2 regions of the Cellulosilyticum sp. ST5 genome follow, and region 1 is predicted to be linked to the other one. Evidence: predicted binding sites of a transcription regulator. Region 1 holds the regulator's gene; the other holds the start of a gene.
The links. Region 1 encodes Rex, which represses fermentation and respiration genes when NADH is low (regulators of the CRP and FNR family bind a similar motif). Its sites were predicted from a motif close to ATTGTTAANTANTTAACAAT; they were not measured.
Positions count from the first base shown of each region.

Region 2: a site for Rex is predicted at 6,651-6,670, ahead of adhE (bifunctional acetaldehyde-CoA/alcohol dehydrogenase). Genes of this name have one in related genera too.

Region 1 is NZ_CP132338.1:359,813-368,305, forward strand. Features, by position in the region: gene QTL86_RS01695 (hypothetical protein) at 1-266, shown strand, start outside; gene QTL86_RS01700 (hypothetical protein) at 360-2,903, shown strand; gene abc-f (ribosomal protection-like ABC-F family protein) at 2,971-4,881, opposite strand; gene QTL86_RS01710 (redox-sensing transcriptional repressor Rex) at 5,026-5,709, shown strand; gene QTL86_RS01715 (DEAD/DEAH box helicase) at 6,835-8,493, shown strand, end outside.
Region 2 is NZ_CP132338.1:4,286,552-4,295,044, forward strand. Features, by position in the region: gene QTL86_RS20715 (DUF58 domain-containing protein) at 1-158, shown strand, start outside; gene QTL86_RS20720 (transglutaminase domain-containing protein) at 151-2,283, shown strand; gene QTL86_RS20725 (methyl-accepting chemotaxis protein) at 2,430-3,908, shown strand; gene adhE (bifunctional acetaldehyde-CoA/alcohol dehydrogenase) at 3,988-6,603, opposite strand; gene QTL86_RS20735 (GGDEF domain-containing protein) at 7,013-8,137, shown strand; gene QTL86_RS20740 (alkaline phosphatase) at 8,239-8,493, shown strand, end outside.

The sequences.
Region 1 (8,493 bases):
TTGTTAAATATAATGAGGTGTATGATTTAAAGAAAAAAGAAACAAGAGTAAGTTTGCCTGATGAACAAGGCTTTCCAGGAGGAGGGGCAAGTACAAAGGTCATTAGTACAAAGGGTACAGCAACGTATTACTTACAGTACCTTAATGAATGGAATTGGCTTAGTGATTTAAAAGTAGTGGATACATCTACTAATACAGAGACTGTCCTTAAAAAAGAGATTATAGAACCTAAGCTGATACATCTGCAGGTGCAAAATAATCAGTAAAATGAATCAATCGTTCTTCACTAGTCATTCTGTATTTATCGCGTTATACAATAAGCATCAACTAAAAATTGGTGATGAAGGGGAGAGTATTAAATGAGAATAGGGAAAAAGGGGCTTATAGCCTTAGTGGGATTACTTTTATTTGGGAGTTTAGTAGGGTGCCAAAAGAAAGAAACCATGCAGCAAGTGGCAGGAACATCTGTTAAAGAATCAGAAAAGACCAAAGACACAGAGATAAAAGAAGAAGTCATTAGGGGAGAGGATTGGCTTTATTTTAGAGAAGACTATGAAGGACCTTTAATGCGTATGCAATTATCTACCCAGAAGGAAGAACAGGTGGTAAAAGGTATAAGCCAGTGGCTTGCAGCGGAGAATCAGCTTCTTTATTCTACAAATGAGGATTGGGACAGTTTATATACAAGTTCAAAGTCAATCGTGGTGATTAACGAATTAAGTATAGCAAGTCTTGATGGTAGCAAAGTCCTAAAGCTTGTAGGTAAAGAAAATGAATTTGATTTTAAAACGGAGTTTGATGCGAATAAGTACTATTTACGTTATAATCCCCTGGGCATTGCAGATGATTGGGTGTATTTTAATGTGATCTTGGGTATTCCAGAAACAGACGCTAGTCAAAATACTATTTACAGGATACGCCCTAATGGTAAAGAGCTAGAAGCCGTTTGTGAGGCAGGCCATGCGTATGTTTATGATTTTTATGTCGTAGATGATGCCATTTATTATGCCAGTAGCTATATGGGTGACTACTATATGGGGAATAACTATAGTATGATTAATCAAGTGGATTTAGAAACCAAGCAGGCCAATTGCTTAACAAACGAGGGATTTTTATTAGGGGCCTATGAGGATGCTTTATACTATGCGGAGATTGTAACAAAGGGAGCTGAAAGAAGCTGCAAGGTTAATAAGGTTGTAAGTGGCAAAAGAGGACAAAGCATTAAAGAAGAGGTAGCCTTTGAAAATGAGGGGGACCAAATACTTCTTCAGTTGCAGGAACATAAGATCTACATAGGTAAGCCTTTTGATGAGTATGGTAGTGTGAGCTATAGCAAAGCATATGATTTAACCACAAAAGAAGTGACACCTAGTTTACCCTATGAGCAAAGTTATTATGGCGGCAGTGCAAGTAGGCAAGCACTAAGTGCAAGTAATAATCAGATTTACTATTTAGATTATGCAGACCAGTGGCATTGGACGAATGAGTTAAAGGTGTTAGATGTAGCCACTAAAACGACTACAACTTTAAAAATGGATTTGATAGAGACTCAACTACTTCATTTATATCCTAAAACCAATAAGCAAATGAAGTTAAAAACAAACGTAGCGACAGCTGAAGCAAACCTAAACTTACAAGCTCAGCTACATGAAGAAACAGGTGTTTTTTATAGTACAGAAACAGGCTTGTATCGTATAGACGAAGAAGGCAAGAAGTCTACTAAACTTTATGATTTAGATAGTACTTCTACGTGGCGTGCTGTAGAGGTAAATGGAGAAAAGGTACTTTGCTTTAATGTAGCGAGTAATCTCTATAAAGGAAATTTACAAGGTACTTCACTAGAAATCTTAGCAGAAAATACAGCTAACACTTGGCGCTATTTTCAAGATGACCAAACAGGAGAAGGATGGTTCTTATGCGAAGATGATAATCAAAATGTTCAGGTAGTGAGCCTAGACGGTAAAGTGAGTTTTGCACTGCCTCATAAGAACATAGGAAATGTAGAAGCTTATAAAGGTAAAATAATATATAGCTTACAAACCTATCCTTATGGCGAAGCAGATGGTAATCCAGTAGAGCCAGTCATTTATAGCTGCGACATAAAAGGTGAAGCCAAGGCGTTTATTGATTTCAATGAGTTTTATACAGCCACAGAGGAAGTTTGGGATGAGTTAGGCAAAGTGTATAGTAGTTTAGAAGCTATAAGGGAGGATCAATTATACTTTACTGTTGCGGATTGGAGTAGGAATGTTGTAGAACTATTTGAGTATGATTTAAAGACCGATGAAGTGAAAAGTGTTTATAAGGTTCAACCAGGACTTGAGCCTTATCTAGAGGTAAATATAGATGACAAGTTTATTTATTTATCTTATGCAGAAGTGCGACATAGCTATGTGAATCTTCAATTAGATCGTAAGGATTTTACTGAGATAGATGCTGGGTATAAAATAGGTGAAGATGCTTCTTACATTTATAAGCTTAAATATGATGGGATTTATAGCTTAGATAAAGGAACAAAGCAATCCCACCTATTAACACAGGTATTTCCAATGTTTTGGTATGACGATTATAAGGAGATTTCAGCAAGACAATTAGGGGACTGGATTTACTTTAATGACTATGCTGTTTATCCAACGGACTCAGAATATAGTAACCGAGCTGAGATGCCAGATGTGATGTTTCGGGTCAATGTCAAAACAAAACAAAGACAACAAATGGAAGATGACCTCCGATACATCAACTACTATGTATCGGATACAAGAGAAATGGATGATGAAGGCTATTTCTATTTCGCATATACCAAGGAAGGAGACAATCAGATTATCAAATTAAAAGATAGTTTAGAAGTAATCAAAGTTATTGAGACTTCCTCTTATATTAAGCAGCTAGAGTACTTAAAATAATAAACAAAATAAAAGACCTAATAAAAATAGCTGATAAAAGACATTCTCTTTTATCAGCTATTTTTATTTAAAGTTCTTCACTTAAGCTTTCCCACTCTTCGTAGTACTTAGAAATGATTGCGTTAAGCTTTTCTTTTTCTTCAAGTAAGCATCTGCTTTTATCATAGTTACTGTAGACTTCCTCTAGGCAAAGCTGGGCGTCAATATCAGCTATTTTTTCTTCAGCTTCGCTAATAGCTGTTTCTAGCTTGGCCATTTGGTTTTGAATACGGCGTATTCTGGTTTGCTCTTCTTTTTGCTTTTGCCAATCTTCTTTATTAGTGGTAGCAGCAGTAGCTTCTTCTACAACAACGCTGGTTTGCTGAGTAGCTGAAGCAGCAAGCTCCTTTTTCTTTTCTATATAATAATCATAGTCTCCTAAATATTCCATGGTGCCGTCTTTAGACATATCAATGATTTTACTTGCTGTTTGATTGATAAAATAACGGTCATGGGAAACATAAAGGACAGTGCCTTCATAGTTTAATATGGCACTTTCTAGAATTTCCTTTGAAAGAATATCTAAGTGGTTAGTCGGCTCATCTAAGATGAGAAAATTGGCTTTAGAAAGCATGATTTTGGCTAATGCGACACGGCCTTTTTCACCACCGCTTAAGCTACTAATGGGTTTAAAAACATCATCATTCGTAAAGAGAAAAGCAGCCAGTACATTACGGATTTCTCCATTTTTAAGTTCTGGGAAAGTACCTTGGATTTCTTCCATAATGGTGTTAGAAGTATCTAAGGTAGCATGTTCTTGATCGTAATAGCCTACAATAACATTGCTTCCTAATTTTAGGGTACCCGTTGTAGGAGTCATTTGATCTAAAATCATACGAAAAACAGTGGTTTTACCAACGCCATTAGGACCTACGAGAGCTACTTTATCCCCTTTTTTGATTTCCATATTCATATGACTAAAAATCGGGCTGGTATCAAAGGTTTTACTTAATTCACTAATGCTTAAGACATCATTGCCACTTACAACTCTTGGGGTGAGCACCAGCTGCATAGGTTTATTATCAATCATTGGCATATCCATGACTTCTACTTTTTCTAAAGCTTTTTCACGGCTACGAGCACGTTTAATAGATTTTTCCCTGTTAAATTGTTTTAGCTTAGCAATAACCGCTTGTTGGTGAGCAATTTCCTTTTGCTGTTTTTCAAAGTGTTTCATAGCCACTTCATATTCTTTTTCACTTTTGATGATGTAGTCGCTGTAGTTACCGTTGTAAACAAAGCTACGTCCAAATTCTAAGTGAACGACTTTAGTGACGATTTTATCTAAGAAGTAACGGTCATGGGAAATAATAAGGACAGCACCTTTATAGCTACGTAAAAAGCCTTCTAGCCATTCGATAGCTTCAATGTCTAAATGGTTGGTAGGTTCGTCTAAGAGTAATAAACTAGGCTCTTGAAGTAGGAGCTTACCTAGAGCGACACGGTTTTTTTGTCCACCTGATAAAATAGACACTGGTTTATCATAAATGGTTTCATCAAAGCCTAAGCCTTTGAGAACGCCTTTGACTAAACTTTTGTATTCATAACCCTTACTATTTTCAAATACCATACGTTCAGCATCATATTTATGAATGAGTTCTAAAGAACCGGTCTTAGCGATTTCAGCTTCCATGGCATGAAGTTTTTCTTCTAAGGCAATAACTTCATCAAATACATGTAGGAGTTCCTCATAGACGGTAGCTGTAGAATCTAACTCCATATGTTGTTTTAAGTAACCTATGGTGCAGTCTTTAGTAGAAGTAATGGTACCTTCATCTGGTTCTAATTCCTTAGTTAGAATTTTAAAAAGGGTGGTTTTACCTACACCATTATTTCCTATTAAAGCTACTTTCTCATGGTCTTCGATATGAAAACTAATATTTTTTAAGATTTCTCGGTCAATAAATGTTTTCTTGATATTGCTACATGAAATAATCATAATATCCTCCTTGTAACGCCTTTTATTATTTTAGCAAATAAAAGCGCAAATTGAAAGAAAAGGGGCCAATAATCTACATTGACAAAAAAAAAACTTAAATGCTATACTAGGGTTATGAGTTTGCGTATATGAGGAGATGAGAAGGTGACGGAAGAAAGAAAGATTTCTATGAATGTAATACGGAGATTGCCACGTTATTACAGATATCTGGGAGAATTGTTACAAAAAGGAGTAACCAAAATCTCCTCCAGAGAATTAAGTGAGAAGATGAATGTGACCGCATCACAAATTCGTCAAGACCTTAACAATTTTGGAGGCTTTGGGCAACAGGGTTACGGATACAATGTGGAGTACTTGCATACAGAGATAGGAAAGATATTAGGACTTCACCAAAACTATAAAATGATTATTGTAGGCGTAGGTAACTTAGGACAAGCTATTGCTAATTCAACATCATTTAGTAAAAGAGGCTTTAAGTTAATCGGTTTATTTGACGTTAATCCAAGACTAATTGGTATGAGCATACACGGGGTAGAAGTACAAGATATTGACAAAATGGAGCAGTTCGTAAAAGAAAATGAAGTAGAAATTGCTATTTTAACAATGCCAAAAACAAGAGTAAAAGAGACAGCTGAGAGTTTAGCAAAATGGGGGATAAAAGGCTTATGGAACTTCTCACCTGTGGATTTATTCGTACCAGATACAGTACAAGTTGAAAATGTACACCTTTCTCATTCATTAATGACTTTGGCTTATAAGATTAATGAGGCTGAGGTTGAAAGAGAGAAGAAAGATAAGAGTGAGAGTATAGGGCAAATTGAAGAATAAAATGTGGGCTTAATGGATTTCTTTGGGAATGATGTTGAGTGGGGTGCAGTATAAAAGAGTGAATAAAGAAATGCCTGTGAGGCTTTTGTTGGGAAAACAGAAGGCTTATGGGCATTTTTTTGCGTTTAAAGAGATAGATCTTTAGGTAACAGGGGAGTAAAGGCGAAAAAGTGAGAACAAAGATAAAGTGAACGTTTCCTTTTGTAAGTAAGTTGCGATCAGAAGCTAATGGGAAGAAATGAGAGGGATGGCTACCCTCCGGGGTTCCGCTCCGTATTTTCGCAGGCACTAAGCTCATTTTTTTGATGAACGGTCGAAACTCGCTGGCGCTCAAACAGTCTCCCTAAAACCCATCAAAAAAATTCGCTAAGTGCCTGCTGAAAATACTCGCAAGTCACCCCTTGAGGACAGCCATCCCTCTCATTTCCATCAGCTTTCTGGCGTAAAGATGCTTTTTATAAAAAGAATAACTTAGATAATGTCGAAAATAGACGAACCCTTTTTGTTGTTATATGTATTTTATTAAGAGTACAATAAGTCTATAAAAGAATAGGCATGAATAGTGTTATAGAGGGAGAGGGTTATTTCGCGTTGTTTTTGTGTAAATTGTATGGGTGTGTTTATAATAAAATAAATTGGTTTATTAATACTTTGTGGCACTGTATATGGATAATTAAACTTAGAGAAATAATGACAATATGTAAGAGAAAAGGAATAACTATTTTTATATGTTTACTGTTGGGTAAGTTATTGTTAATAAAACAAAAAAGTGGATGTAGGAAATGGATATTTATTTATATTCATGATGTTCAACAGAAGAAAACAAGTAGGATATTAATAAATAAAAAGAGAATTTAAGAAGTGAGAACGAAAAGGATATCTATTGTTCATATGAAAGTGGAACTAGGATAGGCATAGTAGGAGCGAATAGATTACTAGGTAAGAAGGTGACTGGATATACAATTGTTATAATAAAAGTATCATGAATTATTAGAAGTACAAAGCAGTTATGTGAGATTATAGAAATGATTAAAATATTGGTATTTATAAAGAATAGAATTTGTGCATAAGAGAGTAAAGAAGGGGGATAAATTATTGGATGAGTATAGCAATATTAAAGCAAAAGTGAGAGACTACCAAAGGCATGCTATAGATACCATTGAGAAATATTTAAGTTCTGATTCACAGAAACAAGCACTTATAAAAATGCCTACAGGAACAGGGAAAACAGGTGTTATTGCAGTTGCATCTCATATGAGTATGGGGAATATATTGATAATCGTTCCGAATGCGATACTTCCAGAACAAATTAAATATGAAATAGAAGATGCATTTTGGGAAAAAATAAATTGTAATAATATAACTAATAAAAAAGATATTAAAATAATTAAGGAAGATGATACATTAGAATATATAGAACATATAAATATGCAGATTTTGATTATTACTATTCAAAGGTTATTAATTCTTAGTAAGGAGAAAAAAACAAATAGCTTTAGTAGACTAGTACAGTGCACAAAGGCTATCTTTTTTGATGAAGGACATAGGGAGTTAGCAGAAATATGGGCAATAGTAATTAAGGAATTTAAGTGTAAGAAAGTTTTATTTACTGCAACCCCATATAGAAATGATAAGGCATTATTTAATATAGATGAGCAATTTGTTTATAGGTATTCAATACAAGAAGCATTACATGATAAGTCAATATGTAATATCAAATTTGAAAAGTTGCACACTAGATTAAGGGAAAAAAATACAATAGATGAGTTGATTGATTTTATAATTAATTTAGTAGATAAACAAGACAAAAGAATATTAATTAGAATGGAAAACAAATATTCTATTGAAACAATGGTAAAGAAAATAAATGAAAAAATTAATAATATAGCTGCTGGATTTCATTCAGAATGTAGTAAGAGCCCAAATTTGTTTAATAAAGGGCAAGAAATATATGCTATCAAAAATCAATATAATGTATTTATTCATAGCGATATGTTAATAGAAGGCTTAGATTTTTGTGAATTAGACACCTTGATTATACTTGACTCTTTTTATAATTCAAGAAGTTTTATACAACAGATAGGTAGGGTTTTGAGAAATAATGAAGAGAAAAAACAAGCTATAGTATTTTTGTGGGAGAATGAGTATGAAAAATGGTTGGAACAATGGGAGTTATACATAAGAAATGATTCACAGGATCAAAACGTTGAATATATAGAGGGCTTTTTTAGAGAAAGGTTTCTATTCGAAGAAGATTTTTATAAAGAAGTCAAGATACCTAAGAAAGCAAATATATTTACAACAGACAAGTCAGTATTTAATGAAGTAAAGAATCGCATTACTGATAAAATTACTGGTAAAGTAGACCTTACATATAAGGTAGATTATGAGGAGAGAAAAAGAGAATATTTATTTTGGATAATGTGCTATGAAAAGCGTATGCCAAGTAAATTTTTTGATTTCAAATATTATGAAGATAAAAGTTTACAGATGGTGGTTTTGTTAGAAGTGAAAAAGAATAACAAATATTTCATATTTTATCAGGATACATCAAATTTTAGTGTTCCCATTTCAGAGCTAGATATTATACAAGTGGCAGCAGAAGATTTTTATAAATTAATTCCTGATGAATTTGAAATACAGAATACTAGGTATACACAAACAATGCAGAGAAGAATTGGCCCCCACACACAAGACATTACAGGTTTTAAGTTAAATTCAGTGCCTAATAACACAAATGAGAGAATGTCCTTTTGTAGAAATGTTTCAGGGGTAATGAGGGGA
Region 2 (8,493 bases), 930 kb from region 1:
TGTTTTTAACACCTACCTTGAGTAGAAACTTGGGAGAGCAACTAGAAGATGAAAAATATTTAAATATACTAGAAATGAAAAGAAGCCCTTGGTCTGGAGAAGGTCTGTTAAATACTTGGTATTTAGCAGAGGAGTTTGAGGTGAAAAGGTATGTTTAAAGAAGATACTAAGGAAATACAGCTTCAAGTTTTTAAGATGATTATGATAAGTCTTGTTTTGGCTATAAGTCTAATCATGTTCTTTGACTATGAACCTATTTCTACTACCTTGGGTATGCTCTTTGTCAATTTATCACTTTTGGCAGCTTACTTCTATACCACCAGAATGCAAAGGCCTATTTTGTTTACTACAGTATTTATTTTCTACTTGTGCCTAGCTCTATATAGTTGGAGGTACTTAGAGAATAAAGTAGTTATGAAGGGCTTATTAGGGCTTTTTATTCAAGCAGGAACAAGCACACTATTATTTCTTGGTTGCATTTCTATTGTATTTCTGGAGATAAAGGATCTAGTACAGGTAGTAAAACGAAGAATAGATAGATGGTTTCCGCCACTTTATATTTTAGTCTTTGGTATATTTATATTTTTAGAAGTTAATGAGCAGGTAAGCGTAGATTTAAAAAGAGCTAGCTTATTTATTTTGAGTCTAGGACTTATTTTTGTGAGCTTTTATAAAAATGATAAGAAGCCTTCTGACACGGTATATTATGATGTAACGCTAAAAGGTTATTTGAGACATCTAGCAATCATGTTATTTGTTATTCTCATAGGGATAAAAGTAGTACCACAGCTAGAATATTTACCGGGAGCTAAGTGGCTACAACAATATAATAAAAGTTTAATCGGTGATTTACCCAGTAGTGTTAAATTAGATAGAAGACCTAGTCTTTCAGAAAATATCCTTTTTGAAGTACAAAGTGAAGAACCTTTATATTTAAGAGAAATAGCCTATAGCCACTATGATAGAGGAGTATGGAGCATTGATAAGTCGGATACAAGACTGACAAAAATAAGCTCCAATAGCTTTTTAGGGGAATATGACTTGTTTTTGAAAATTACAGAGCCTTATTTGGAGAAAGAAAATATTCCTATTGAAGGAGATAAAAGTGCTTATATATATGAGCTAAATAACTATAGACATTATTTAACTGTTAATGGATTAACAGGTATTTATACGAATGATGATAGCGTGTTAGTGGCGGGAGATATCAATAATATTTGTTTTCAGGAGGGAGAAGATAGAAAACAAGTAGGATATACCATTAATTATGTTGCTAAAAATCCTGAGATAGTGGAAATATTTAGATATCCAGATGGTGTTGGAAATAGGGAGGATTGGCTAGACTGGTTAGAAGTACTTAGGGGAGATATACGTAATAATACAGAACCTTTATTTATGTCAGAGGAAACATATAATAGGTTAAGGACAAAGTATACACAGGTACCGGAGCAAATGGCTTACAACCTAAATAGTTTTGCTAAGCAACTTACTAGCGAAGCAATGAGCGATGTACAGAAGGCTAATACTATTGAAGCATACTTAAGAAACAGTGGCGAATATACCTATGTGTATGGTGCACCACAAAAGGATATAATGGCTGATCCTGTTTATGATTTTATATTTAATCAAAAGCAAGGTATCTGCCAAGACTTTGCCAGTGGGATGGTACTTTTATGTAGGAGCATTGGATTACCAACTAGATACGTATGTGGTTACTATTCCGAAGAAAAAGATGAGAAGGGCAAGTACATAATAAGAGAAAAGAATGCTCATGCCTTTGTAGAAGTTTATATATCAGGTTATGGATGGATGCTTTTTGACCCTACGCCAAGTAGTAGCCAAAGGGAGGAAGTAGGGAACAACGTAGCAGGTGTAGGAAACGCGGGATTTGATGGCATAGGTGTGGAAAATGAACTTCTCAGCCTAGGGCGTAAACTTCTATTACCGATGTTGTTACTTATTCCTTTTGTTGTACTAGTTAGAGTGTTAAGTTATGCTTACTGGAAAAAGAAGCTTCTAGAGGGCTTGCCTGAAATAGCTATAAAGAGGTTGATAGAGGCAACACTTAAACTTCTAAGCCAATATGATTATGATATACTTCCGGGTGAAACCTATGAGCAGTTAAGTAGAAGATTATTAAAAGATCAAATAGATATAACGGCTATTACTAAGCCTTATGAAGCGTGTTTTTATGGTAGAAAGAGCTTGACAAAATTAGAAATTGAAGAAGCTTTGAGGGTTTATGAGTATTTAAGAAAGCGTAAAGCGTGGAAGAAGAGATAGAAAAAGGCTAATAACTAAGAGGAGGTTATTAGCTTTTTTGGGATTTTATTGCATTATAATATAAAAATATTGTTAAGAAAGAAAGGATTATGTCGAAATATATTGTAAGAATATTTAATATTAGGTAGTTGATTGGGAGTGGTAAAATGGAAAATAGTGTTGTTGATTTAAAAAGGGTAAATGGTTTTGTATTGGCACTTACTTTTATATTAAACCTCTGTTTAATAGTAGGCCAAATTGGTGAGATCGCTAAGGGGCAAAAGACGGTAACAACAGTAGCTATATTTGTTAGTGTTATTTTGGTTTATACAGGTATTATTTCTTTCGTTTATAAGAAAGATAAAGAAGGGCTTAAGTTTAAATATGCTGCTAGTATAGGTTTTTTTCTTATTTATGTATACAGTATGTTTACAACAACACGGGTATTAGTTTATGTTTATATCATTCCTTTTATGATGTTATACTTCCTATACTTTGACTTGACTTTCATAAAAGTACTTGGGAGTGCGGTAGTATTAGCTAATACTGCTAGAGTTGGGTGGCTCATATTTATAGTACAAGCTAATAGTTCTAACTTAACTACGGATTATACAATTCAAATGGCTTCTATTGTTATGATTGTAGTTAGTTCAATTATAGGTACAAAATTATCTAATAGCATTAATGAGGAAAAAACGAGGGCGCTAGAAGAAGCTAAGGAGAAGCAAGAAGGTATCCTGAAGAATGTTTTAAAAATAGCAAGTGAATTGGATCAACATTCAAATGCAGTAGGACAAACAATTACTGAATTAGAACAGTCAGGAAGTACTATTAATGATGCAGTAGGAGATATTTCTGCAGGAGCAGAGAAGGCAGTACTTAGTGCGCAAGAGCAAAGTAATTTAACTGAGCATATTCAAAACATAGTTGTGGATACTTCAGAAGCTTCAAAGAATATGGAAGAGATCTCTCATACTACTATAAAACAAATGGATGAAGGGGTTAAGATTGTTAAAGCTCTAAATGTGAAAACAGAAGTAATGAATGAGAACTGTGAAAGTGTTTATAAATCTATGATAGAACTACGAGATAAATCAAAAGAGATTAATGAAATCACTGAAGCTATTACGGCTATCTCTGCACAAACGAATATCCTTTCTTTAAATGCAGCGATTGAAAGTGCAAGGGCAGGAGAAGCAGGAAGAGGATTTGCAGTAGTAGCAGAAGAGGTTAGAAATCTAGCTAACCAGAGTGGTGAATTTGCTAGTCATATTACAGCTATTGTTGATGAACTTCAACAAGTAGCTGCTGCATCTGTTGAGGCAATGACTAGGCTAAAAGGAGCCAATGATGAGCAGAATGAGCTAATTGTAAATACAGGAGAAATCTTTAATGAAACGACTGAGTATATGAAAGAAGTTAATGACCAAGTAAGTATTGTTACAGATAAGGTTAATGAGATGGTAGGGGTTAATGAGCGGCTTATTAAAAATACCCAAGAGATTGCAGCTATAAGTGAGCAAACTCTAGCAGGTATAGAAATGACGACAGAAGCTACGATGCAGAATAATAACTGCGTGCAAAGATCAAAAGAAATTGCTAGTGGATTATTAGAGAGTGCAAAGGCTATGAAACAATATATTTAATTTGAATAAAAAGAAGAGGACACTAGCCGTTTGACTAGTGTCCTCTTCTTTTATTTTTAGGTGGAGTAAAATAAAATGACTATTTACCGTAGTAAGCTTTTTTGTAAAGCTCTTCAAGTTCTGTTACTTTTGGAAGTCTAGGATTAGCTGTTGTACATTGATCTTCGAAAGCTTTGTAAGAAAGATCTGAAATTTTAGCTAAGAATTCTTTTTCATCTACATTCATTTCTTTAAGTGTGAATGGGATGTTAACTTCTTTCATTAAGTCTTTAACTGCTTTAACAAGTGATGCAACACCTTCTTCTGGAGTAGAAGCTTTAAGACCTAACATTTTAGCAATGTCTTGATATCTTTGTGGAGCGATGAACTTACCGTATTTAGGGAATGCCATAAATTTAGATGGGTTAGTTTCACCATTGTAAGCAATAACGTGTGGAAGAAGAATTGCATTTGCACGACCATGAGCGATATGGAATTCACCACCAAGTTTATGAGCAAGTGAGTGGTTAATACCAAGGAATGCATTTGTAAATGCCATACCTGCGATACATGATGCATTGTGCATTTTTTCTCTTGCTTCTGGGTCTTTAGCACCGTTTTTGTATGAACGTGGTAAGTATTCAAATACAAGTTTAATAGCGTGAAGTGCAAGAGCGTCTGTATAGTCAGAAGCTAAAACGGATACGTAAGCTTCGATAGCGTGTGTAAGAACGTCAAGACCTGTGTCTGCTGTTGGGCTTGCTGGAACTGACATAACAAATTCTGGGTCAATGATAGCTACATCTGGTGTTAATTCATAGTCAGCAAGTGGGTATTTCATATTCTTAGATTTATCAGAGATTACAGCGAAAGATGTTACTTCTGAACCTGTACCTGATGTTGTTGGAATAGAAACCATTTTTGCTTTTTTACCAAGTTTAGGGAATTTGTAAACACGTTTTCTAATATCCATGAATTTTTGAGCCATACCGATGAAGTCAGCTTCTGGGTGTTCATAGAATAACCACATAGCTTTAGCAGCATCCATTGCAGAACCACCACCAAGAGCGATAATAACGTCTGGTTGGAATGAATTCATAACAGCTGTACCTTTTTTAACTGTTACTAAGTCTGGATCTGGTTCAACTTCGCTAAAGATTTCAATAGCTACTTTATTTAAATTTTTATTTAATTGGTAAGTTAATTTATCAACATAACCAAGTTTAACCATCATTGGGTCAGCTACGATCATTGCACGAGAGATGTCTGGCATTTTTGCTAAATATTGTACTGAACCTGCTTCGAAGTAGATTTTTTCTGGAATTTTAAACCATTGCATATTCACGCGTCTCTTAGCCACCCTTTTCTTATTGATTAAGTTTTGAGCTGTAACGTTTGATGATGTAGAGTTATGTCCGTAAGAACCACAGCCAAGTGTAAGTGAAGGCATAAGTGAGTTGTAAACATCACCGATACCACCGAATGCTGATGGAGAGTTTACAATGATACGGCAAGCTTTAAGACGTTTACCATATTCATCAATAAGGTCATTATTTGTTGTATGGATAACTGCTGTATGTCCAAGACCACCGAGTTCAACCATTGTTTCAGCTTTTACGATACCATCTTCAACGTCTTTTGCTTTAACAACAGCAAGTACTGGAGAAAGTTTTTCTCTTGAAAGTGGGTAAGCTTCACCAACACCATCAATTTCACAGCAGATTACTTTAGTTTCTTTTGGAATAGTAATACCAGCAAGAGCTGCAATTTCATATGGATATTTACCAACGATAGCTGGACCTGCCATCATACGAACTGGGTCGATAACAACTGGTTCAAGTTTTTTAATTTCTTCTTTAGTAGCAAAGTAGCAGCCTTGTTTTTTCATGAAAGCAACAGCTTGATCATAAACTGGAGCTTCAATGATAGCAGCTTGTTCAGATGCACAAATCATACCATTATCAAATGATTTAGAAAGGATAAGGTCTGTAAGTGATTGTTCAAGATTAGCTGTTTTTTCAATGAAAGCAGGTACGTTACCAGGACCAACACCAAGAGCTGGTTTACCAGTAGAATAAGCAGCTTTAACCATTGCAGAACCACCAGTTGCAAGTACAGTTGCTACATCAGGATGATTCATAAGAGCATTTGTAGCTTCGATAGATGGTACATCAATCCATTGAACACAGTTTTCAGGTGCTCCAGCTTTGATAGCAGCATCTCTTACGATGATAGCAGCTTCACGAGAACAGTTTTGAGCAGCTGGGTGGAAACCAAAGATAATTGGATTACGTGTTTTAGCACATGTGATAGCTTTGAACATTGTTGTAGAAGTTGGGTTTGTGGTTGGTGTAACACCAGCTACGATACCTACTGGTTCAGCAATTTCGATGTAACCTTCATCTTCGTTATCTTCAATAACACCTACAGTTTTTTCATGTTTAATACTGTGATAAATATACTCTGTTGCAAAGATATTCTTTGTAACTTTATCTTCAAAAATACCACGGCCTGTTTCTTCAACTGCCATCTTAGCAAGTTTCATTTGAGCGGATAAACCAGCAAGAGCCATAGCTTTAGTAATTTCGTCAACTTGTGCTTGATCGAGTTTCATGTACTCATCAAGAGCAACCTTCGCTTTTTGAACTAATTCGTCTACCATTTTTACAGCATCAACTACAGGTGCTTCTTCTTTAACTTTCTTGTTTTCAGACATTTTAATAGCCTCCTTTAATGTGATTGTATAATAGTGAGTGAAGATATATTGTTATATTTTTAACAATATAAAACACAAAAAATAATAAAACTTGTTAATGTATTGTGAATATATTGTGATGTTAACATGACATTGTAGCTTTGTCAATTTATTGATTGTTGTAAAATTATAAACTATTGATAAATATAAACAGGTAAAACGTTGGGATTTAGCACATAATTTTTTAAAGAAACAAAAAGTAATTGTTAAATATCAAACAAAAAAATAAACAAAGATAATTGGGCATCAAAAAAGTATTGTCAATATGAATAATAAATAGATAATAAAAGTGAAAAAAATTTACATAATCTTTAAGAATTCAGATAATTGTGTGTTAATATAGACTATAAGAGGGAGGGGTTATAACGATATGTTTTGGCAAGTACAAACTAATATTGTAGTATCACTTATTTTAGGCATTATTATTGCACATGCTTTTTTTAGACTAGATAAATCGGAGCTGATTAATAGATTGTTTATGTATTTAATAGGGCTTGATATACTTATAATGTTATTAGAGATAGGGAGTGTTATTTTTAATACAAAGAATTTATCTACTTTTAGGATACTTCATCTAATAGTTAATATATTAGGATTTATTATAGTGCCAGTATTTTTACTTTTGGGGGTGTTATATTTTGAATGTTGGTTACAAAAGGCCCTGCGAGCGAAAATAAAATGTAATAGATGGATTTACGTACCGGCTATTATCCTTTTTGTTTTAACCCTCATTAATATAAGGACAGGCTGGATTGCAACTGTAAGTTTGGAAAATGATTATATAAGAGGTCAGTTATTTTGGATAGTTCCTACAATTACCCTATTTTATTTAGGTTATGGCATTTTACTTATCTGGCGCTATCACAAAAGATTGACGGCTTATAAGTACATCATGGGGTTAATGTATTTTACTATCATCACTTTGGTTGTGGTAGTTCAAGTTGTTTGTGAAGATTATTTAACGATATGGAGTACAGTAGGTGGTTTATTAGTTTGTGCATATGTTTTTAACATTATAGATGGGCTTCAATATGATGCACTCACAATGATGGAAAATAAACAAAGTTATTTAAGCTACACTTCCAAATTAGCAAAGAAACAAAAATTAACTTTAACAGCTATTAATATAGATCTGGACGATTTTAAGATAATTAATGATCGATATGGGCATCAAGAAGGTGATGAGGCTCTGAAAAGTTTCTCTCAAATTCTAAGAGGTAGTTTTCCTTATAAGCACCGTATTTTTAGAATGGGTGGGGATGAATTCCTTATTTTAAGTGAGCAGCAAAATAAGAAACAGATGATAAAATACATGGAAAGATTTAAAGAACGGGTAAAAGCTTATAATGCTAGTAGCGGTAAAGTCTATGACTTGAAGTTTAGTTATGGCATGGATAGTTACAATAGTGATTATAAATGTGTAGAAGAATTTTTAAAGTATGTAGACAGTATGATGTATACTCAAAAGGAAAAAAAGAAAAGAAGAAGGATTTAACAAGGAGTTAACTTAAATCTAATAAAGAACAAACTCCGATTTAATATCCCCCTTTTATACTAAACGCATGAAATAAAGCAAATAGTAAAGGGGAAATAAGAATGAAACTTTCAAAGAAGATTTTTGCAGCTATTTTATGTACAGCCCTTGTAGGTATCACAGCAGTGGGGACGATTGCAGTGCCAGCTAGAGCTAATACGACTAATATTGTACAAAGTGCTAAAGAGCAAACTTACAAAAAACCCAAATACATATTTAACTTTATTGGGGATGGTATGTCTTATGTACAAGTTAATTCTGCGCAAATCTATAAAGGTGTAACTGAAAAAGGTGGTATTAACTTAGGCAAGCTAGCA